DNA from 3 places in the Pseudomonas trutticola BRTCR10 genome. Region 3 is predicted to be linked to each of the others. Evidence: predicted binding sites of a transcription regulator. Region 3 holds the regulator's gene; each other region holds the start of a gene.
What was found. The regulator FliA, encoded in region 3, starts transcription of late flagellar genes. The targets are predictions, from matches to a motif close to CTAAAGTTTNNNNNNNNNNNGCCGNTAA.
Positions count from the first base shown of each region.

Region 1: flgM (flagellar biosynthesis anti-sigma factor FlgM) is a predicted target of FliA. The motif match lies at 3,731-3,758, and genes of this name have one in related genera.
Region 2: ACVVH8_RS23630 (flagellar protein MotY) is a predicted target of FliA. The motif match lies at 5,302-5,329, and genes of this name have one in related genera.

Region 1 is NZ_CM149552.1:4,893,352-4,901,294, forward strand. It holds gene flgC (flagellar basal body rod protein FlgC) at 1-203, opposite strand, end outside; gene flgB (flagellar basal body rod protein FlgB) at 207-614, opposite strand; gene cheR (protein-glutamate O-methyltransferase CheR) at 983-1,810, opposite strand; gene ACVVH8_RS22240 (chemotaxis protein CheV) at 1,857-2,789, opposite strand; gene flgA (flagellar basal body P-ring formation chaperone FlgA) at 2,872-3,633, shown strand; gene flgM (flagellar biosynthesis anti-sigma factor FlgM) at 3,795-4,121, shown strand; gene ACVVH8_RS22255 (flagella synthesis protein FlgN) at 4,170-4,637, shown strand; gene ACVVH8_RS22260 (flagellar brake protein) at 4,730-5,476, shown strand; gene ACVVH8_RS22265 (MFS transporter) at 5,720-7,102, opposite strand; gene ACVVH8_RS22270 (glutamine synthetase family protein) at 7,172-7,943, opposite strand, start outside.
Region 2 is NZ_CM149552.1:5,201,409-5,209,351, forward strand. It holds gene nth (endonuclease III) at 1-625, shown strand, start outside; gene ACVVH8_RS23610 (PA3496 family putative envelope integrity protein) at 733-912, shown strand; gene ACVVH8_RS23615 (response regulator transcription factor) at 1,002-1,628, opposite strand; gene ACVVH8_RS23620 (hypothetical protein) at 2,130-2,843, shown strand; gene ACVVH8_RS23625 (argininosuccinate synthase) at 2,980-4,197, opposite strand; gene ACVVH8_RS23630 (flagellar protein MotY) at 4,327-5,235, opposite strand; gene pyrC (dihydroorotase) at 5,396-6,442, shown strand; gene rnt (ribonuclease T) at 6,439-7,116, shown strand; gene ACVVH8_RS23645 (hypothetical protein) at 7,174-7,587, opposite strand; gene ACVVH8_RS23650 (Panacea domain-containing protein) at 7,591-7,943, opposite strand, start outside.
Region 3 is NZ_CM149552.1:1,859,418-1,867,360, forward strand. It holds gene flhF (flagellar biosynthesis protein FlhF) at 1-1,289, shown strand, start outside; gene fleN (flagellar synthesis regulator FleN) at 1,406-2,236, shown strand; gene fliA (RNA polymerase sigma factor FliA) at 2,233-2,973, shown strand; gene ACVVH8_RS08330 (chemotaxis response regulator CheY) at 3,140-3,511, shown strand; gene ACVVH8_RS08335 (protein phosphatase CheZ) at 3,529-4,317, shown strand; gene ACVVH8_RS08340 (chemotaxis protein CheA) at 4,372-6,639, shown strand; gene ACVVH8_RS08345 (chemotaxis-specific protein-glutamate methyltransferase CheB) at 6,689-7,825, shown strand; gene ACVVH8_RS08350 (flagellar motor protein) at 7,825-7,943, shown strand, end outside.

The DNA of each region.
Region 1 (7,943 bases), 3.0 Mb from region 3:
TGGCTCTGGAACAGCGAGTTGCTGCCGCTGTTCTGGCCACCCTGGAACATGGTGGCGAACACCGGGTGACGGGCGCGATAGGTCTGGTCGATGCTCGACGAGACGGTCTCGGCGTTGGCGATGTTCGAGGCCACGGTGTTCAGACGCGTGGTCTGTGCGCTCATGCCGCTGCCGGCAATGTTGAAAACGCTGGACAGGGACATGGATTACTCTCCGCGCAGGGCTGACACCAGCCCTTTGAATTTGCTGTTGAGCAGGGTGAAGCTGGCCTGGAAGCCAACGGCGTTTTCCGCGTAGTTCGACTGTTCCAGTTGAGCGTCCACGGTGTTCTGGTCGATCGACGGTTGCATCGGCGTGCGATACAGCAGCGATTCGTCGCCATTGCCCAGACCTTCAGCCTCGATGTGACGGCTGTTGGTCATGTTCAGGGCGATGGTGCCGTTGGCGTTCTTCTGGGTCTGTGCTTCAAGCACTTTGGAGAAGTCCAGATCCCGAGCCTTGTAGTTCGGGGTATCGGCGTTGGCGATGTTGTTCGCCAGGACTTCGGCACGCTGGGCGCGGAAGCCAAGAGCCTTTTCGTGAATGCCGAGCGCTTTATCGAAGCTGATGCTCATGTCGGGAACCTTCGGGTGACCGGTTTTTCGTAACTGAGCTTTAGCAAGCGCCGTGCCAATGCGAGAAACGCCCGAAAACCGGGGGCTTGCGCCGTGCCGGCAAAGCGGCAATGCCAGAAAAGCGGCAACCGGTTTCCGCCGCATGCCGCTTTTCTGCCGCTTGCCTGCGTTCTATCAGCCAACACTGAACCCTGTGGGAGCGGGCTTGCCCGCGATGGCGGTATGTCTGGTTAATTTAAATCGACTGACATGGCGCTATCGCGGGCAAGCCCGCTCCCACAGGGTTTTGCGGTGATTCCAGCTTGAACGCCAGGCATAAAAAAAGGGAAGCCTTTAGAGCTTCCCGTTTTTTTGTGTTGCCGATGCAATCACTTCGCCTGGTAAATGATCCCCGGGCTGCACTGGACCATCTGGTAATGATCCGGCAAACCGTTCAGCGCTTCGGAAGCGCCAAGGAACAGATAACCGCCCGGCTTCAACGTACTGTGAATGCGCAACAGGATGTCTTTCTTCACCTCGGCGGAGAAGTAGATCAGCACGTTGCGGCAGAACACGATGTCGAACTTGCCCAGGCTTGCGTAGCTGTCGAGCAGGTTGAACGAGCGGAATTCCACCCGATTCTTGATCGGCGCCTTGATCACCCAGCGCCCCGGCCCTTTCGGGTCGAAGTAACGCTGCAGGCGTTCCGGCGACAAACCGCGACCGATCGCCAGGCTGTCGTACTCGCCAGTCTTGCAGTTGGTCAGCATGAGGCCGGACAGGTCAGTCGCAACAATCTGCACGCCCATCTTCAACTGACCGAGGTTGCTGCGCTCGAACTCGTCGATCGACATCGACAGCGAATACGGTTCCTGACCCGACGAGCACGCCGCCGACCAGATCCGCAGACGCTGGTTGGGACTGGCCTTGATCGCCTCGGGCAGCACCTTGTTCTTCAAGACTTCAAACGGATAGGTGTCACGAAACCACAGGGTTTCGTTGGTCGTCATGGCATCGACCACCTGCTCGCGCAAACCGCTGCGCGGCTGGGTCTGGATGCGCTGTACCAGCTCACCCAGGGATTTGATGCCTTGCTGCTCCATCAGTTTGTTGAGACGGCTCGAGACCAGGTACTGCTTGTTTTCACCGAGCAAAATGCCACAGGCTTTTTCCAGGAATACCCGGAACTGTTCGAAATCCAAATTACCCGTAGACAATGATGCCGCCTCTTAAATCGTGTTGACCGCCAGGGGCAAAAGGCCCCTAGCTGATATCTGCTGCTTTGATCCGGTCGACTACCCGGGATGCCAGGTCATCAGGACGGAATTTGGCCAGGAAGTCATCAGCACCGACTTTCTTGACCATCGCCTGATTGAATACCCCGGACAACGAAGTATGCAGGATGATATGAAGCTTTTGCATGCGCGCGTCGCCGCGGATCTCCGCCGTCAGGGTGTACCCGTCCATCTCCGGCATCTCGATGTCGGAGATCATCATCAGGAACTCTTCTTCCGGCTTCTTGCCCTCGTCGACCAGCTTGCGCAGGTAATCCAGCGCCTGCTTGCCGTCGTTCAACGCCACCACTTCGACGCCGATCGTCTGCAGGCAACGCGTGACCTGCTTGCGCGCCACCGACGAGTCATCGACCGTCAGCACCCGCAGCGACAACGCCTTGGTCTGGGTCTCGACATCGACCACGCCGACCGAAATCGCTTCCGGCGTCGGTGCGACTTCCGCCAGCACTTTCTCGACGTCGATGATTTCGACTAACTGATTGTCCACCCGAGTCACAGCGGTCAGGTAATGATCGCGACCGGTACCCTTGGGTGGTGGATGAATCTCTTCCCAGTTCATGTTGACGATGCGCTCCACCGAGCGGACCAGGAAACCCTGGGTCTTGGTGTTGTACTCCGTGATGATCACGAACGGGTTTTTCTTGTCTTTCAACGCACCCGAGCCGGTGGCCATTGCCAGATCAAGGATCGGAATGGTCGCCCCCCGGATATTCGCCACCCCGCACACGACAGGACTGGACTTGGGCATCAACGTCAGTGACGGGCATTGCAGCACTTCCCGCACCTTGAACACGTTGATGCCGTAGAGCTGCTGACCGTCGAGACGGAACAACAACAGCTCCAGGCGATTCTGCCCTACCAGTTGCGTGCGCTGGTTCACCGAATCCATTACACCAGCCATGCCCAGACTCCTACACCAACGCCAAGTGTTGTTGCGACGCACATTCATTGCTAAACGGCACGGCGCTTGCTTTTTAACTCGTATGAACGCTCAAACGACATTTTTTCGACGCCTGACATCTCCCCTTCGCAGAGGGCTTTGCGCGGTGTCCGCCGTTTGCTTCTTTTTCGCTGGCAGCCCTGCCATTGCTGATGCGGTTACCTTGCCTGACATGCTTATCGGCGTCACTCAGGGCTTTCTTGAGTTCACCGTAGAAGACTATCTGGCTACCAGTCAAACGGAAGGCCGTTACGAAATCGAAGTCAACCAGCTCGACCCCCGTATGCGCATGCCTATGTGCGACAAGGAATTGACAGCGTCGCTGGAGAGTCCGGCACGTCCGCTGGGCCGGGTAACCGTCAAGGTTCGCTGTGAAGGCAGCTCGCCCTGGACCGTGTTCGTGCCCGCTCAAGTCCGCCTGTTTCGCGAGATTGTGACCACCACCCGACCACTCAAACGCGCCGGGATTATCGAGCCGCAGGATGTGACCTTGCGTGAACGCGACATCAGCGTGATCAATCAAGGTTTTCTGACCTCGGTAGACGAAGCGATCGGGCAAAAATTAACCCGACCAACGGTCGCCGATCAGGTCATTACCCTGGTCCACCTCGAACAGGCAGAAGTCGTGCGCAAGGGCGATCAAGTGGTCATCACCGCCCGCAGCGGCACGCTTGCCGTGCGCATGCCCGGCGAAGCACTGGCCAATGGCGGTTTGAAAGAACAGATACGGGTGAAAAACCTCAACTCCCAACGCGTCATCAAGGCGCAAGTCACCGCGCCGGGCCAGGTGGAAGTCGCCATGTAAAACACTCATGAGAAAACTGGCGCGGACCCCGTCGCTTCCCTAAACTGTGCCGCAGCAGGACACGCGACGGCGCATGCAGACTCATTGGCAAATGAGCCTAAAGTTTTCCAGGGGATGGCCGAAAACATGGCAAGCGTCCAAATTCCCAGAGGTTTTTTATCATGGTCATCGATTTCAGCCGTTTGAACAGCTCCTCGTCCCTTACGGGCAGTACACGTACCAGCAACGCCAAGGAAACCGCCGAAACCGGCACTTCGGCGCCGCTGAATACCCCGGCCGAAACGGCCAGCACCGTAAAAAGCGGGGAATCGGTACACCTCAGTAATGAGGCTCAACAGTTGCAGAAGGTCACTGACAAGCTGCGCGATCAGCCTGCTGTCGACAAAGCCCGTGTGGCTGAGTTGAAAGCCGCGATTGCCGATGGCAGCTATAAAGTCGACAGCAACCGTGTAGCCAGCAAACTGCTCAACTTCGAAGCCCAGCGCTAGGCTTTCGCCGGCGCCAGGCTTTTGGACGCTTAAAACCCAAGGCCAGCCATGCACGACACTAACTTACTGCAACTGATCAACGACGACTTTGCTCCAGCTCAAGATTTGCTGGAGTTACTGCAAACCGAGTCCCTCGCCTTGCACGGTCGTGACATGCCACTGCTGGAAGAAATTCTGGCGCGCAAACAGGCGTTGATCATTCTGCTTGAACAGCATGGCCGCAAACGCAGCGAAATTCTCGCCAGCCTTGGCCTGTCGACGGATCGCCAAGGTCTCGAGCAACTGGCCAGCCAGTCGAGCATCGGCGCGCAGTTGCTGACGCAAGGTGACGCATTGACCGATCTTATCGCTCAGTGCCAGGCCGCCAACGTCAAGAATGGCCAATCGATCCAGATCCAGCAGGCCACCACGGCCAATCAGCTGAAAATCCTCACCGGCGGCGAACCGCCAGCGCTGTATGACGCCAGCGGCACTTTCGCCAAACCTGCCAAGCCACGTACGCTCAGCCAGGCGTGAGCCATTCGACGGGCCCGCACTACCAACCCGTGAAACATGCTGGCAAAATGCTGGCTAGCCATCGTCAAATTTTGTCTGGAGATTGAGAAAACGTGCCAAACGCCCTAAGCGCGGATGATGCTCCGCAGCCACCAAAGGTGCTCACCACGCCACTGGAAATCTCCAGCAACCTGCGCCAACTGCAAGATAGCCACGACCCGCTGATCATCACGTTCCACGAACGCAGCCAGCGCTTCCAGAGCTACCTGATCAAAGTCGACCGCGACAGCGCCTCGATTGCCCTCGACGAAATGATCCCGCGCGATGGCGAACGCTTCCTGCTCGCCGGCGAACCGTTCAGGGTCGAAGGTTTCCATGAAGGCGTACGCATTGCCTGGGAATGCACCGGCACGCTGAACATCGAAGAGTCCGACGGTGACCGCTTTTATACCGGCGAGCTACCGACCGAGGTGGTTTACCACCAGCGCCGTAACGCTTTCCGCGCCGCACTGAAACTGACCGATCTGGTCAGCGTCGAACTGGGCGGCGAGAAGCTCAAGGCGCCGATCAACGGCAAGTTGCTGGATATTTCCGCCACTGGCTGCAAGTTGCGTTTCGAAGGCGACATCACTGACCGCCTGCAACTGGGCCAGGTCTACGACCGCATGATCGCCCCGCCGCTGTTCGGCAACCAGCCGGCTTCGGTTGAACTGCGGTATCTGCACTTCGAAGAAAAACTCAACATCACCTTCGCCGGCCTGCGCTTCCACAACATCAGCGGCCAGGCTGCACGCAACGTTGAGCGTTTCGTTTATCAGTTGCAGCGTGAAGCCCGGCGCTTCGATAAAGACGATCTCTGAATCGAACGCATCGGCATAAATAGAAAGGGCAGTCCTTGGCGGGACAGCCCTTTTTATTTCCAACAAAATACCCGATTCCGAATGATTACTTGTGGCGAGGGGATTTATCCCCGATAGGGTGCGAAGCGCCCTCAAAACCATTCAATGCGCTGTATCAGTGAAATCCGGTAGCCCGGGTCGGGGCCACTTCGTGTCCCATCGGGGATAAATCCCCTCACCACAGGGGAATTCCGTCGGCGCTCGTTAAGGCCTGGCACCACTGATATCCGGCGCGGTTTTTTCGCTATCGTCATCCGGGCCTGCTACCACCTCAGACTCAGGTTCTTTCTCAGGTTCTGGCTCGGGCTCAGGTTCCGGCGTCACCGTATTCTGCATCTGCTCCTGCACCACCTGCTCATCAACACGCGGATCCAGCGCAGCCACCAGCGGCGAACTCGACATGCTGTCCGGCATCGCGACGTGATGCAGCGGTGCATCGTCGACCTGATGCAGGTTGGTAACGGCTTTCGGACGGATCCGCCACACCAGCACCAGCGCGAAGAAGCTGAAGAACGCGTACAGGCTCTGGCTGCCGAGAAACTTCATCAGCACACCCGCCAGTAGCGGACCGATACTGGCACCGACTCCGTACGTCACCAGCAGCATCGCCGTCAGCGACACTCGGCGATCCCCTTCGACGTGGTCGTTGGAAAATGCCACGGCCAGCGGATACAAACAGAACTGCACCAGCGAACAGAGGAAGCCGACCACAAACAGCACTTCCAGCGGCACCTGCGGCAGGATCGCCAATGGCAACGCCGCCACTGCGAGGAACCCGGCAAAGCAGCGGATCAGCAGCGCGCGGTCGTAACGGTCTGACAACCAGCCCAGAGGCCACTGCACCAGCAGTCCGGCAAAAATGCAGCTACCCATGAACAGACCGACCTGCTCGGTCGACAAACCTTGCTGCGAGGCATACAACGGTGCCAGACCATAAAACGAGCCAATGATCAGCCCCGCACCGAGCACCGTGCTCAACGATTGCGGCACGCGCTTGATAAAGAAGCGCGGCTCCATTGGCGCCGGATGCAACGGTGCCGGGTGAATACGCCGGGTCAGCGTCACCGGCACCAGACACAGCGCAAAGCACAGCGCGACCAGCATCAGCAGTTCCAGCCCTAGGCCGGGATGCATGACCAGAATCAACTGACCCAACACCAGCCCCAGATACGAAGCGATCATGTAGCCACTGAACACCAGGCCGCGCTGGTTGGCGTCAGCCTGCTCATTGAGCCAGCTCTCGATCACCATGTATTGGCACATCATGCCCAGACCGACAATGGTCCGCAGCACCAGCCACGCTGGCAACCAATCCACCAGACCATGGCCAAGCACCGCCGCGCCGACAATCCCGGCACACGCCGAATACGCGCGGATATGCCCGACCCGGGCGATCAACCGGTGGCCGATCTTGCCGCCCAGCACCAGACCGAAATAGTTGGCCGCCATCAGCGCACCGACCCACAGTCCGTCAACATGGTCAGCGGCCAGGCGCAACGCCAGGTAAGTAGATAGAAGGCCCGAGCCGATCAACATCATCAGCGAGGCGAAATACAGCGCTCGAAAGGATTTCCAGATTTGGCGCATCGGCGTTCCGAGCGGCTCCTTGCAGTAAATATCGGGCTACCAGAACGATAGCCCGATGGCGACGTTACGTCAGGCCTGGGCTGCTAGAACACGTCGTTCCCAGGGAGTGATTTCATCAAAGAAGCTGGTCAACTCCATGGTCTTCGAAGCGATGTAGCCTTCGATGAACTCCTGCCCGAACAGTTCCCTCGCCAATTGGCTACGTTTCAGACGCTCGAGCGCGGCATGCAAGGTACACGGCAGTGCAAGATTGTCCGGCACCTCGAATTCACCCTGAATCGCTTCGCTCGGCTCAAGCTCATGTTCGATGCCATGCAAACCGGCGGCCAGACTGGCGGCGATGGCCAGATACGGATTGGCATCGGCGCCCGGCAAACGGTTTTCGACCCGACGGGCAACCGGCGAACTCGCAGGAATCCGCAATCCCGCCGCACGGTTATCGTGGGACCAGCAAGCATTGTTCGGCGACGCATACGGATGGCACAGGCGCTGGTAGGAGTTCACATTCGGGGCGAACAGCGCGGTGAAATCCGCCATGCCGGCCTGCTGTCCGCCGATGAAGTGGCGGAACATTGCGGTCGGTTCGCCACGCTCATCGCTGAAGACATTCTTGCCGGTCGCGATGTCGACCAGGCTCTGGTGAATGTGCATCGAACTGCCCGGCGTGTGCGCCAGTGGCTTGGCCATGCACACCACGGTCAGGCCATGTTTGAGCGCAACTTCTTTGAGTAGGTGCTTGAACAAAAAAGTCTGGTCGGCCAGCAACAGGGGATCACCGTGCAACAGGTTGATCTCGAACTGGCTGACGCCCATTTCGTGCATGAAGGTATCGCGCGGCAGG
Region 2 (7,943 bases), 3.3 Mb from region 3:
ACGTCTTGAGATCTTTCGCCGACTGCATGAAGACAATCCCGAGCCGAAAACCGAACTGGCCTACTCCTCGCCTTTCGAACTGCTGATTGCCGTGATCCTTTCGGCGCAATCGACCGACGTGGGCGTCAACAAGGCAACGGCGAAGCTGTTCCCGGTAGCCAACACCCCGGCGGCGATACATGCGCTGGGCGTCGAAGGTCTGTCCGAATACATCAAGACCATCGGCCTCTACAACAGCAAAGCCAAGAACGTGATCGAGACTTGCCGCTTGCTGGTCGAGCGCCACGGCAGTGAAGTACCGCAAACGCGTGAGGAGCTCGAAGCCTTGCCGGGCGTGGGCCGAAAGACTGCCAACGTGGTGCTCAACACGGCTTTCCGCCAACTGACCATGGCCGTCGACACCCACATTTTCCGCGTCAGCAACCGCACCGGTATCGCTCCCGGCAAGAATGTTGTCGAAGTGGAAATGAAACTGATGAAGTTCGTCCCCAAGGAATTTCTGCTCGATTCCCACCACTGGCTGATTCTTCACGGACGCTATGTGTGCCTGGCACGCAAGCCGCGGTGCGGCAGCTGCAGGATCGAAGATTTGTGCGAGTACAAAGCCAAAACATCGGACGATTGATCAAGCATTAGGTTTATTGATTGATCGATTGAAAAAATCTTTTTTACCCGTCGCTGCATTACCGATATAAGGAGCGCCAAAGGCAGTCTTAGCCGGGAGTCAGCTTTATGAGTACCGAAAAAGAGCGATTGGACGTAGAAGACGATTTCACCCCCACTGAGACCGATGACCCGGAACCGGTTGTCGAGGTGGCCAAAACCAACCTCAGCAAACGTCGCACAATCGATAACCTGCTGGAGGAGCGCCGACTGCAAAGGCAATTGGCCGATTACGATTTTGATCTCTGATGCTTGAAAGCCTCCCGAAACGGAGGCTTTTCACTTTCTGCGGCTAGCTGAACTCGATCGGCCCATGACCCCGTCAGCTGATAAAACATTCAGACGAGTCCATTGCGTTGCGCCAGCTCGATCAAATCAACCAGTGAACGCGCATTGAGTTTCAGCAATAAGCGGGTCTTGTAGGTACTCACGGTTTTGTTGCTCAGAAACATGCCGTCGGCGATTTCCTTGTTGGTCTTGCCTCGCGCCAATTGTTGCAACACCATCATTTCGCGCCCGGACAGACGATCCACCATGTCTGCTTCACTGGCATTACCCAGACTGGTACGCACTGTATGCAACGCCTGATTTGGAAAGTAACTGTAGCCGGACAAAACGGCCTTGATTGCGCTAAGCAATTCAGTCAGGTCCTGTTGTTTACACACATATCCCGCCGCTCCCGATTGCATGCAGCGCATTGAAAAATGTCCAGGCGCCTGGGAGGTCAGTACCAGAACTTTAATTGGCATGGCGGTCGAGGTCAGACGCGCAATAACTTCCAGTCCATCAAGTTTGGGGATTCCAATATCCAGAATTACAATATCCGGCATCTGCTCGCGCGCAAGTTGCAATGCATCCACGCCGTTATCAGTTTCTGCAATGACTTCGTAGCCATGACGTTCCATCAGCATACGTACCGCAAGACGAATGACAGGGTGGTCATCCACGATCAGCACTTTATTCATGGGCAAGTCCAGTTTCGCTGTTCGAATTTTTAGAACACGCACCATATCCCAGTCACTTGCGCAGTGGCATGTCGGGGCTCTCATGCACTTGCATCGAAAGACATTCCCTACAACCATTGAAGATAATTCCTACAAAAAATCCTTTTCACTCTATAAATCCGACGCTGTAACGCACTAACTCCCTCGTTATATTCCCCACTTTAACTTGTAACAGATTACGACCCTTGTGCCATGCAGCGGCCATTCCACACTCCGACTCCATTACGGATGGACGACATATACCTAACAAGAATGATCACGCGTGCAAACTGGAAACATCAAGCAATAACACTCTCTTTCACAACTTTCATGCACCTCCACGCCCCACAAACACTTGAAACAAGATATTTATACTCAATCAAACACTTTTGCTATAAATACAACAACACTCTCTCAACTATCACAACCTCACAAAACATGAACAACCCATCTATGAGAAAAGCCAAACACAAGAGCACAAGCATGTTAAAGATAAAAAACAAAATCACCAATCCAATGACGGTAATCGCTATATTCGCTGGCATCTCAGAAGCATCTGCAGCGATATCCTTGCCGTTCCTCAACAGTGAGGATCGCGCCATCTATGTATGGTTCCTGATCAGCTTTCCGTTCTATTTGTTATTTCTTTTTTTTATAACTTTGAACTTCAATTATCGCTCACTCTATTCACCTTCCGACTTCGGTAAGGACGCGACTTTCTTGAAAGCCATGGACAGCAATGACCGCGACAACAAACGCAACACATCCAAAGAGGGATCCACCACACACCATACTTTCGGAATTTCGAGTCGCGTCGTACCTCATGATACCGCCGCACAATGCGCGGACTCGTGCGAAATCCACAACGCGCCCGATCCGCCAACGCCCCCCCGTGCGAGGTCAAACCTGACGGTCCAACACAATATTCAGTTGCCCGTTTGCGTCAGCAACCTGCACATCATTGATGCCCGTGACATCGATGCGTCGAGAGAACTCGCCACAATTGTGCAAAGAATCCGGCTCAACGAGAGGAAAACCACCCGCGTCATCGTGTTTCTTTCCAATCATGTGTCAGACGCTTCACTGACGAAGAGTGCGCTGCTACAGATCAAACACGCCAGGAAAGACTCAGGCACCACACTGTGTATTGTTTACAACCTGTGCTCACAAGCGGTGACGCTGTTGGGACGGACTTGAAGGATGGGGTCGTTGTCGCGCAAGCGGACAGACCAGAGACATTGCTCGATGAGCGCCGAAAAAAAGAATCATGTAAAAAAGGGCGGCCCTGTCTCGAAGACAAGGCCGCCCTTTTACTGCGCGTCAGTCTGAAAAATCAGAACAGCTTGCGGCCCTTGTTGGCAGCAATGCGCATGCGCAGCGCGTTGAGCTTGATAAAGCCTGCCGCGTCGGCCTGGTTGTAAGCACCGCCGTCTTCTTCGAAGGTCGCGATGTTTGCGTCGAACAGCGAATCGTCGGACTTGCGGCCAGTGACAATCACGTTACCTTTGTACAGTTTCAGGCGAACCACACCGTTCACGTTGACCTGCGAAGCGTCGATCATCTGTTGCAGCATCAGACGCTCAGGGCTCCACCAGTAGCCGGTGTAGATCAGGCTGGCGTATTTCGGCATCAGCTCGTCTTTGAGGTGAGCGACTTCGCGATCCAGGGTGATCGATTCGATGGCGCGGTGAGCGCGCAGCATGATGGTGCCGCCCGGGGTTTCGTAGCAGCCACGGGACTTCATGCCGACGTAACGGTTCTCGACGATGTCGAGACGGCCGATACCGTGAGCACCGCCGATCTTGTTCAGCGTCGCCAGTACGGTGGCCGGGGTCATTTCGACGCCGTCCAGGGCAACGATGTCGCCGTTACGATAGGTCAGTTCCAGGTATTGCGGGGTGTCAGGCGCGTTCTCCGGGGAGACGGTCCAACGCCACATGTCTTCTTCGTGCTCGGTCCAGGTGTCTTCCAGCACGCCGCCTTCATAGGAGATGTGCAGCAAGTTGGCGTCCATCGAGTACGGAGACTTCTTCTTGCCATGACGCTCGATCGGGATCGCGTGCTTCTCGGCGTAGTCCATCAGCTTCTCGCGGGACAGCAGGTCCCACTCACGCCAAGGGGCAATTACTTTCACGCCTGGCTTGAGCGCGTAGGCGCCCAGTTCGAAACGCACCTGGTCGTTGCCCTTGCCGGTGGCGCCATGGGAAATGGCGTCAGCGCCGGTTTCGTTGGCGATTTCGATCAGACGTTTGGCGATCAGCGGACGTGCGATGGAGGTACCCAGCAGGTACTCGCCTTCGTAAACGGTGTTGGCGCGGAACATCGGGAATACGAAATCGCGCACGAATTCTTCGCGCAGGTCGTCGATGTAGATTTCTTTGACGCCCATGGCCTGAGCCTTGGCGCGGGCCGGCTCGACCTCTTCGCCTTGACCGAGATCAGCGGTGAAGGTCACCACTTCACAGTTATAAGTATCCTGCAGCCACTTGAGGATCACCGAAGTGTCCAGGCCGCCGGAATACGCCAGAACGACCTTGTTTACGTCCGCCATGCCATCACTCCACGGGGTTCTACGGAAAGCCGAGGAGTCTACCGCTCAAACGCGATAATTTACAGAGGCGCGACAGCTTAAGACGACAAAGCGACAGAATCTGTCGAGAGCGCGACGATGACCGGCGGGTCAGGAAGTCGCCGCAGTGTTGGCTGGAGTGCTCGCTTGTGGTGCCGGGGCCGTGACTGGAGCCACGCGCGCGAGTTTTACGTTAACCCGACGATTCTTCGCCCGATTAGCCGCATTGGTGTTCGGCACAATGGGATATTGCTCGCCATGGAAACGCACGGTGATCTGCGATTCCTGAATGCCGTTGGCCTTGAAGAAGTCGACCACCGCCAGCGCCCGACGGCGCGACAGTTCACGGTTGGTCAAACGATTGCCGCTGTTGTCGGAATGCCCATCGAGCTCAATGTGATTGACCGTCGGATCAGCCTTCATGAATTCGAGCATCACTTGCAGCTTGGCCTTGGCGGCAGCGTCCAGGTCAACGCCCTCGCCGGGGAAGCCGATCTGCGACTGCTTGATCTGGTCGAAATTCTGCGGCAGCAATTTCGCCACACAGGTTTGATAGTCGTTAAACGCCTTACTGAATTTCACCGGCAACAAACGCACTTCCGACACGCGGCCATCGCCCGAAGCACGACGCACGACCGGGCTACGACCGTCCAGCAGACCGCTGATCAGGCCACCGGCCTGGGACTGCGAGCTGCTGAACAAGACATTGCCACTGCCGAGCCTGACGCTGCCCAGATTGATGTCACCGCGCCCCGGCTGCCAAGGCGCGGCGGCTGCCAGCAAAGTCGCCGAACCGCCGCCGAGCATGGCGTTGTAGGCATTCAGACGAAAGATCGCCTGTTCGCCAGCCTTGCGCACGAATTCACCCGAACCGAAATCGGTGATCGGCTGTGTCAGGCGGCACTCGAACTTGTCGCCGGCGACCGTCCACTCAATGTTCTCCAGGCGAGTCTGGTAGGTGAGCGCCATCGCGGGAAGGCTGGCAAACACACTGAGCAAGGCTAAATAACGCTGGCGCACGGGAGGCTCCATTGGCTTCTGAAACACAAAGACCGATTCACACTATGTTTACGGCATACCTACGGGATATCGGAAGCATCCCGCAAAACTTGATAGCGAGTGCCTGCAAGAGTCTTTTCCGGTAGCATTCGCCTCAGTTTGACCCGCCTGGAATCCCCTCATGTCCGACCGCCTGACCCTGCTGCGTCCCGACGACTGGCACATTCATCTTCGCGATGGTGCCGTGTTGACCAATACCGTTGCCGATGTTGCGCGCACCTTTGGCCGCGCCATCATCATGCCCAACCTGGTCCCGCCAGTGCGCAACGCCGCTGAAGCCGACGGCTATCGCCAGCGGATTCTCGCTGCCCGCCCGGCCGGCAGTCGCTTTGAGCCGCTGATGGTGCTGTACCTCACCGACCGCACCCAGCCCGAAGAAATTCGTGAAGCCAAGGCCAGCGGTTTCGTACACGCCGCCAAGCTGTACCCGGCCGGGGCGACCACCAACTCCGATTCCGGGGTGACCAGCATCGACAAGATTTTCCCGGCGCTGGAAGCCATGGCCGAAGTCGGCATGCCCCTGCTGATCCACGGCGAAGTGACCCGTGGCGATGTCGATGTCTTCGACCGCGAAAAGATCTTCATCGACGAGCACATGCGTCGTGTGGTCGAGCGTTTCCCGACCCTGAAAGTGGTGTTCGAACACATCACCACCGGCGATGCCGTGCAGTTCGTCAACGAGGCCTCGGCCAACGTAGGCGCGACCATCACCGCACATCACCTGCTCTATAACCGCAACCACATGCTGGTTGGCGGGATTCGGCCGCACTTCTATTGCCTGCCGATCCTCAAGCGCAATACGCATCAGGAAGCTCTGCTCGACGCCGCCACCAGCGGCAGCGCGAAGTTCTTCCTCGGTACCGACTCGGCGCCGCACGCCCAGCACGCCAAGGAAGCCGCCTGCGGCTGCGCCGGCTGCTACACCGCGTACGCCGCCATTGAGATGTACGCCGAAGCCTTCGAACAGCGTAATGCGCTGGACAAGCTCGAAGCCTTCGCCAGCCTCAACGGCCCGCGCTTCTATGGCCTGCCGGCGAATACCGATCGCATTACCCTGGTTCGTGAAGAATGGACCGCCCCGACCAGCCTGCCATTCGGCGAGCTGACCGTTATCCCGCTGCGCGCCGGTGAAAAACTGCGCTGGCGCCTGCTGGAGGAACACGCGTGAGTGAAGACCATTTCGACGACGAACTGGACGGTCAAAGTGGCGGTGGCGGTTCCCGTCACCCGATGGCAGCACGCTTTCGTGGCTACCTGCCGGTTGTCGTCGACGTAGAAACCGGTGGCTTCAATTCTGCCACCGATGCGTTACTGGAGATTGCCGCGACCACCATCGCCATGGATGAAAAGGGTTTTGTCTACCCGGATCACACCTACTTCTTCCGCGTTGAGCCGTTTGAAGGCGCCAACATCGAAGCGGCAGCGCTGGAGTTCACCGGGATCAAGCTCGATCATCCGCTGCGCATGGCCGTCAGCGAAGAGACGGCACTGACCGACATCTTCCGCGGAATTCGCAAGGCGCTGAAGGCCAACGGCTGCAAAAGGGCGATTCTGGTCGGCCACAACAGCAGCTTCGACCTCGGCTTCCTCAACGCTGCGGTTGCGCGACTGGACATGAAGCGCAACCCGTTCCACCCGTTCTCCAGCTTTGACACCGCGACGCTGGCCGGTCTGGCGTACGGTCAAACCGTACTGGCAAAAGCCTGCCAGGCCGCCGACATCGATTTCGACGGCCGTGAGGCGCACTCCGCGCGTTACGACACCGAGAAAACCGCTGAGCTGTTCTGTGGCATCGTCAACCGCTGGAAACAGATGGGGGGCTGGGAAGACTTCGACGACTGATCCTCGCCGGGTAAATCCTGCACATGAAAAAACCGGCCACGTGGGCCGGTTTTTCGTTTAATGCTTATAGAGCTTAAATTCTCGATCAATCCACATGACGTAGAAAACCCGATGGTTTTTGTAGCCAACCATCGCTACACGCTCGAAAGCCCGAAACACCAACAATCTGACATCACCTGTTAAAAAATCAGGTATCCCGACTTTCAAGCTGTTTCTCTCAATCGTTTCACAGCCATATCGATGCCTATGCTCCTTGCGCATTTCTCTCCAAGGCATTTTTCCCGGAATCCTCAGACGCTCAAGCATTTTCGAGCGTTCGACGGCCTCGCAATCTTGAATGCACCATCCATTCTGCAAATATTCAAATGAGAAAACCGGAGGTCGTGCTTCCGATGAATCCATTTCGATGGTGGACGTCCTTGCCGTTACTGCAGCCGCCGCATCGCGTTCCCTGCGTTTGAACCTGGCCATTTTTCAGTTCACCAAATGCTCTCGGAAATACTCCTGCATCTCACAGGCGGGAATTTCTCGGCTGAACTCCCCTTCCTTGAAGTTTCTACGCCAAGGGGCTTCTTCATGTGTCAGCTGACGTAGTTTCCACGCCGAGAATTGGCCATAAACGTCGAACACTTCGTTGAGCAAACTTTGTTGTTTGGCACTGAAGACATCTGGATTGAAATCACTTGGAGGAGGAATGGCACTCGATCCAAATTGGCTGAATCTTCGATACAGATCCGGAACCACTGGCCCGTGCATCCACGCTTCCAGCTTTTCAGGGAAGAGAGCCTCGCCATGGACGGCCAGACTGAATCCTTGAGCGTAATAAA
Region 3 (7,943 bases):
TTCGTGATGAGCTGGGCGCTGATGCCGCCATCATTGGCAATCGCCGCATTGCCGGCGGTGTCGAGTTGACGGCGGCACTGGATTACAAATTGTCGGCGCTGGCGCCACGGGTTCCGAATATGGAACTCGAAGACGAGCTGCGCAAGACCCAGTCGCGCATCGTTACCGCCCAGGCCGAACTGAGCCTGCGTGGCGAAGCCGATGGCAATAGCAATCGCCAGATTTTCGCCGGGCTGCCGTTGACCGCTGGCCTGCCGCTGACTGCCGCTGAGCCGCTGAGCGAGCCGACTTACGCCGCCCCGGCGCGTCCGGCCCCGGCGCCTGCGCAGTCCTCCGGCGGCGTGGATCCGCGTGCGCTGGATTCGATGCGTTTTGAATTGAACAGCCTGCGCGAGCTGATGGAAGTCCAGCTCGGCACGCTCGCCTGGAATCAGCTGCAAGGCAGCCGTCCGGCGCAAGCCAACCTGTATCGCCGTCTGCAGCGGATCGGCCTGTCCGGCCCGCTGTCGCGCGACCTGCTGGCGATGATCACCGATATTGAAGAACCTCGTCAGGCCTGGCGCATGTTGCTCGCGCATCTGGCGCGGATGATTGCCGTACCGGAAGTCGAGCCGCTGGAAGAGGGCGGTGTGATTGCCATGGTCGGCCCCGCCGGTATGGGCAAGACCACCACGCTGGCCAAACTGGCGGCCCGTTATGTGCTCAAGTACGGCGCGCAGAATGTGGCGCTGGTGAGCATGGACAGTTTCCGTATCGGCGCTCAGGAACAACTGAAGACCCTCGGTCGCATCCTCAATGTGCCGGTGACCCACGTCGATCCGGGCCAGTCGCTGGTGCAGGCGCTGGATCCTCTGCTGCGCAAACGCGTGGTGCTGATCGATACCGCCGGCCTGCAAGCCAGCGACCCAGCTCTGCGCATGCAGCTCGAAAGCCTGGCCGGGCGTGGCATCCGTGCAAAAAATTATCTCGTGCTGGCAACCACCAGCCAGAAACAGGTTCTAACCGCCGCTTATCACAGTTACAAGCGTTGCGGGCTCGCCGGCTGCATCCTGACTAAACTGGATGAAACGGCCAGCCTTGGCGAAGTGTTGAGCCTGGCGATCAGTCATGAATTGCCGGTCGCGTATCTGACCGATGGCCCACGGATTCCGGATGATCTGCATCTGCCGCGCCGTCATCAACTGGTCAGCCGCGCCGTCAGCGTGCAAATGCAGGAAGAACCCAGCGAAGAAGCCATGGCCGACATGTTCGCTGATATCTATCACAGCCCGACCAAGCAGGTTGGCTGAGGTAATCATGAACAGTTTTTGTACCTACATCGATGGTCTGCCATGCATTGTTCCGGTTGTGAACGCGCAGCCAGTAATGTGGCCTCCGTCTATGCAAGACAAGGTAAAGAAATAACATGGGCAGCATGCATCCCGTACAGGTGATCGCGGTGACCGGCGGCAAAGGTGGCGTCGGCAAGACTAACGTGTCAGTGAACTTGTCTCTGGCGCTGGCAGAGCTTGGCCGTCGGGTCATGCTGCTGGACGCCGATCTGGGGCTGGCGAACGTCGACGTTCTGCTGGGCCTGACGCCCAAACGTACCCTGGCCGACGTGATCGAAGGCCGCTGCGAATTGCGCGACGTGCTGTTGCAGGGGCCCGGCGGGATCCGCATCGTGCCGGCCGCGTCCGGCACCCAAAGCATGGTTCACCTGAGCCCGGCGCAACATGCCGGTCTGATTCAGGCCTTCAGTGACATCGGCGACAATCTCGATGTACTGGTGATCGACACCGCTGCGGGTATTGGTGACTCGGTAGTCAGTTTTGTTCGCGCAGCCCAGGAAGTGTTGCTGGTGGTTTGCGACGAGCCGACCTCGATCACTGATGCCTACGCACTGATCAAACTGCTCAACCGCGATTACGGCATGAACCGCTTCCGCGTCCTCGCCAACATGGCGCAGAGCCCGCAAGAAGGTCGCAACCTGTTCGCCAAGTTGACCAAGGTCACGGATCGCTTCCTTGATGTGGCCCTACAATACGTCGGCGCCGTGCCCTACGACGAAAGCGTGCGCAAGGCAGTGCAGAAGCAGCGAGCGGTCTATGAAGCTTTCCCGCGTTCCAAGTGCGCGCTGGCGTTCAAGGCGATCGCGCAGAAGGTCGATACCTGGCCACTGCCTGCCAACCCGCGCGGCCACCTTGAGTTTTTCGTCGAGCGCCTCGTGCAGCAAACGGCAGGGCCTGTGTTATGACCGCCAGCGGTATGAACTACTACAAGAAGTCGGCACGTGACGCGCAGTACGAGTTGATCGAGCGTTACGCGCCACTGGTCAAACGCATCGCCTACCACCTGCTGGCGCGATTGCCGGCCAGTGTGCAGGTCGAGGATCTGATTCAGGCCGGGATGATTGGCCTGCTCGAAGTCTCGACCAAATACGACGCCAGTAAAGGCGCCAGTTTCGAAACGTACGCGGGCATTCGAATCCGCGGCGCGATGCTCGACGAAGTGCGCAAAGGGGACTGGGCACCACGCTCGGTTCACCGCAACACCCGTATGGTCAGCGACGCAATTCGGGCAATTGAAGCTAAAACCGGCCGTGATGCTAAAGATCACGAGGTTGCGGCCGAACTCCAATTGAGTCTCGACGATTACTACGGGATTTTGAATGACACCCTGGGCAGCCGCTTGTTCAGTTTCGACGACCTCTTGCAGGACGGCGAACACGAAGGGCTGCACGAGGATGGCGCCAGTGCTCATCTTGAGCCGTCACGCGATCTGGAAGATGAACGCTTCCAGGCGGCGCTGGCGGACGCGATTGCCAATTTGCCGGAGCGTGAGCGACTGGTGTTGGCGCTGTACTACGACGAAGAGCTGAACCTCAAGGAGATCGGTGAAGTCCTTGGCGTCAGTGAATCGCGGGTCAGCCAGTTACACAGCCAGTGCGCGGCCCGTTTGCGGGGGCGTTTGGGGGAGTGGCGAGCGCGCTGAAGGCAGTGTGGGGACACTGCGAACGAGGCTGGTGCGGTGATGAACGGCACCGGTCTTGCTCTGTTGTGCTCCAGACAGTCTTCGAGTGCTGCGCCGATTGATTGAAGTGGCGCGCCCAGGTGCTGGGCGCGTTTAAGACTGCTTGGAGGTCGAATTGAACAAAGACATGAAAATCCTCATCGTTGATGACTTCTCAACGATGCGGCGGATCATCAAGAACCTGCTGCGCGATCTTGGGTTCACCAACACCGTCGAGGCCGACGATGGCACTACCGCCATTCCGGTGCTCAACAGCGGCAGCATCGACTTTCTGGTAACAGACTGGAACATGCCGGGCATGACCGGTATCGACCTGCTGCGCCACGTGCGTGCCGATGAAAAACTCAAGCATCTGCCCGTGCTGATGGTGACCGCTGAAGCCAAGCGCGAGCAAATCATCGAGGCCGCTCAGGCCGGTGTGAACGGCTACGTGGTCAAACCTTTCACGGCTCAGGCGTTGAAAGACAAAATCGAGAAGATTTTCGAACGCATCGGCTGATGACGCGCGGGGGAGCTATGGAGCATAACGAATCTTCACAGGGCGATTTCGAGTCGACCCTGAAAAAACACGCGGTCGAACTGGTCGAGAGCCTTGAAAAAGGCAGGTTCGGCGACGCTGTGCAACTGATCCATGAGCTCAATCAGACCCGTGACCGTGGCCTGTATCAGGAAGTCGGCAAGCTCACACGTGAACTGCACAGTGCGATCGTCAACTTCCAGATCGATCCGCACATGCCGCAGGCTGAGGAAGTGTCGCAAATCACCGACGCCACCGAACGCCTGGGCTATGTGGTCAAGCTGACAGAAGCCGCGGCCAACCGCACCATGGATCTGGTGGAAAGCGCCACGCCGGTGGTCAATGGTCTGGCTGAAGAAGCCCAGGCCTTGAGTACCGACTGGGGGCGTTTCATGCGTCGTGAAGTCGGAGCTGAAGAGTTCCGCGAACTGGCGCGCCGGGTCGACGGTTTTCTGTCACGCAGCAGCACGGACAACCGTGCGGTGTCGAGCAATCTGAACGACATCCTGCTGGCTCAGGATTACCAGGACCTTACCGGTCAAGTGATCAAGCGTGTGACCCAACTGGTCACCGAAGTCGAAAGCAATTTGCTCAAACTCGTGCTCATGGCCAGTCAGGTCGACCGCTTTGCGGGCATCGAACATGACCGTGCAGCGATGCTTGCAGAAAAAGATCCACAAAAACATCTCTCGCAGGGTGAAGGTCCGCAGATTCATGCCGATAAACGAGAAGACGTTGTGTCCGGTCAGGACGATGTGGACGATTTGTTATCCAGCCTCGGATTCTAGAGTTTTGGAATTTTAGGTTTTTTGGGTTTTTAGACCTGTAGGAGCACCCCATTAATGAGCTTCGGCGCCGATGAAGAGATCCTTCAGGATTTCCTGGTTGAGGCCGGCGAGATTCTTGAGCAACTGTCCGAGCAACTGGTCGAGCTGGAAAGCCGTCCGGATGACGCAGATTTGCTCAACGCAATTTTTCGCGGTTTCCACACTGTAAAAGGGGGCGCCGGCTTCCTTCAGCTCAACGAGCTGGTGGAGTGCTGTCACATCGCCGAAAACGTGTTCGACATCCTGCGTAAGGGTGAGCGTCGCGTTGATGCAGAACTGATGGACGTTGTCCTCGAAGCACTGGACGCGGTGAACAGCATGTTCAGCGAAGTCCGCGAGCGTGCACCGATCACCGCCGCCACGCCGGAACTGCTGGCAGCGCTGGCGCGTCTGGCCGAGCCGCAATCGGCGGATCAAGCCCCGGCTTCGCCAGTGGCCGAGATGATCGAAGAGCTGGTCGTCGAAGGCGACTCGGGCGACATCACCGATAACGAATTTGAACAGCTGCTGGACTCGCTGAACGCCGTCAAGGCCGAAGCCGAAGCCCCGGTGGCGGCTGCGCCTGCGCAAACTGCCGAAGAGGCAGCCAGCGATGAAATCACTGACGCCGAGTTCGAATCACTGCTCGATCAGTTGCACGGTAAAGGTCAATTTGCAGCTGACGCAGTCGCGCCGGCGGCAGCCAAACCTGCAGCGCCGGCAGCAGGCGACAGCTCGGACATCACCGACGACGAATTCGAAGCACTGCTTGATCAGTTGCACGGCAAAGGCAACTTCGCCGTCGAAGCGCTGGAGTCGGCGATTGCCTCGGCCCCTGCGCCTGCCGCACCGGCGGCCGCCGCTGCCGGTAGCGATCTGATCAGCGATCACGAATTCGAATCGCTGCTCGACGAATTGCACGGTAAAGGCAAGTTCACTGAAGTCGGCGCCGCTGCTGCCGGCTCCGCTTCGACAGTCGCCACGCCGCCTGCGAAAGCACCGGCTGCTGCTGCTGCGCCGAAGCCTGCCGCCAAGCCTGAACCGAAAGCCGAAGCGCCAAAACCGGCTGCCGCTGCTGCACCGGCTCCGGCCCGTGCTGCCGCTGCACCGCCACCGGAAAAACCGGCGAGCGAAGCCGAGACCACCGTGCGGGTCGACACCGCACGTCTCGACGAAATCATGAACATGGTCGGCGAGCTGGTACTGGTGCGTAACCGCCTGGTGCGCCTGGGTCTCAACAGCGGCGACGAAGCCATGCAAAAGGCCGTGTCGAACCTCGACGTGGTCACGGCTGACTTGCAGACCGCGGTGATGAAGACCCGGATGCAGCCGATCAAGAAGGTCTTCGGGCGCTTCCCGCGTCTGGTTCGCGACCTCGCGCGTCAGCTGAAGAAAGAGATCAATCTGGAGCTGGTGGGTGAAGAAACCGACCTCGACAAAAACCTTGTCGAGGCTCTGGCCGACCCGCTGGTCCACTTGGTGCGCAACGCCGTCGACCACGGTATCGAGTCGCCGGAAGAACGCGAAGCGTCGGGCAAGGCCCGTGGTGGTCGCGTGGTGCTGGCAGCCGAACAGGAAGGCGACCACATCCTGCTGTCGATCTCCGATGACGGCAAAGGCATGGACCCGAACGTCCTGCGTTCGATCGCGGTAAAACGCGGTGTGATGGACAAGGACGCGGCCGATCGCCTGAGCGATACCGAGTGCTACAACCTGATTTTCGCCCCGGGTTTCTCGACCAAGACCGAGATCTCCGACGTGTCCGGCCGTGGTGTCGGCATGGACGTGGTGAAGACCAAGATTTCCCAGCTCAACGGTTCGATCAACATCTACTCGACCAAGGGCCAGGGTTCGAAGATCGTCATCAAGGTGCCGCTGACGCTCGCGATCATGCCGACCCTGATGGTCATGCTCGGCAACCAGGCGTTTGCGTTCCCGTTGGTCAACGTCAACGAAATCTTCCACCTCGACCTGTCGACCACCAACGTCGTGGACGGCCAGGAAGTGGTGATCGTGCGGGACAAGGCCTTGCCTTTGTTCTACCTCAAGCGCTGGCTGGTCAGCTCCGCCGCTCATGAAGAACAGCGCGAAGGCCATGTGGTGATCCTGTCGGTGGGCACTCAGCGGATCGGCTTCGTCGTCGATCAACTGGTTGGCCAGGAAGAAGTGGTCATCAAGCCATTGGGCAAAATGCTGCAAGGGACTCCGGGCATGTCCGGCGCCACCATCACCGGTGACGGCCGCATTGCACTGATTCTCGATGTTCCAAGCATGCTCAAGCGTTACGCCGCACGGCGTATTTGAATCCGGGGCGGCGGGGCGACAACGTCCCGCTGCGCCTAATGGAGTGTTTATGGCAGTCAAAGTCCTGGTGGTGGACGATTCGGGTTTTTTCCGCCGCCGCGTCTCGGAAATTCTTTCAGCGGATCCGAGCATCCAGGTGGTCGGTACGGCCACCAACGGTAAAGAGGCGATTGATCAGGCCCTGGCCCTCAAGCCAGACGTGATCACCATGGACTACGAGATGCCGATGATGGACGGCATCACGGCCGTGCGGCACATCATGCAGCGCTGCCCGACCCCGGTGTTGATGTTCTCCTCGCTGACCCATGAAGGCGCTCGGGTAACCCTCGATGCGCTGGATGCCGGTGCGGTGGATTTCCTGCCGAAGAATTTTGAAGACATCTCGCGTAACCCGGAGAAGGTCAAGCAACTGCTGTGCGAGAAGGTGCATAGCATCTCGCGCAGTAACCGTCGTTTCAGTGCCTACAGTGCGCCTGCTCCGGTAGCTGCGCCTGCACCGACGCCTGCTCCGGCAGCATCGAGCTTCAGCAGCCACAGCACCAGCGCCCCGGTACGTCCGGCACCCGCTCCGACGCCAACGCGCGCGCCGGCTGCCAGCGCTTCGTCGCCGGCACCGAAACGCAAAGCCTACAAACTGGTTGCCATCGGTACCTCGACGGGCGGTCCGGTTGCCCTGCAACGCGTGTTGACGCAGTTGCCGGCCAACTTCCCGGCGCCGATCGTGCTGATCCAGCACATGCCGGCAGCGTTCACCAAGGCCTTCGCTGAACGTCTGGACAAGCTCTGCCGCATCAGTGTCAAGGAAGCCGAGGATGGCGACATCCTGCGTCCGGGCCTGGCGTTGCTGGCCCCGGGTGGCAAGCAAATGATGATCGACGGCCGTGGCGCGGTGAAAATCCTCCCGGGCGACGAGCGTCTGAACTACAAGCCGTGCGTGGACATCACGTTCGGTTCGGCGGCGAAATCCTACGGTGACAAAGTTCTGGCGGTCGTGTTGACCGGCATGGGCGCCGACGGTCGTGAAGGCGCACGCCTGCTCAAGCAGGGCGGCAGCTCGGTGTGGGCACAGGACGAAGCCAGCTGCGTGATCTACGGCATGCCGATGGCCATCGTCAAAGCCGACCTCGCGGATGCGGTGTACGGTCTGGACGACATCGGCAAGCACATCGTCGAGGCGTGTATCTGATGGATGTTCTAAGCCTTATCGGGATCATCATGGCGTTTGTCGCCATCATCGGCGGCAACTACCTGGAAGGTGGTCACCTCGGTGCGCTGGCCAACGGCCCGGCGGCACTGATTGTACT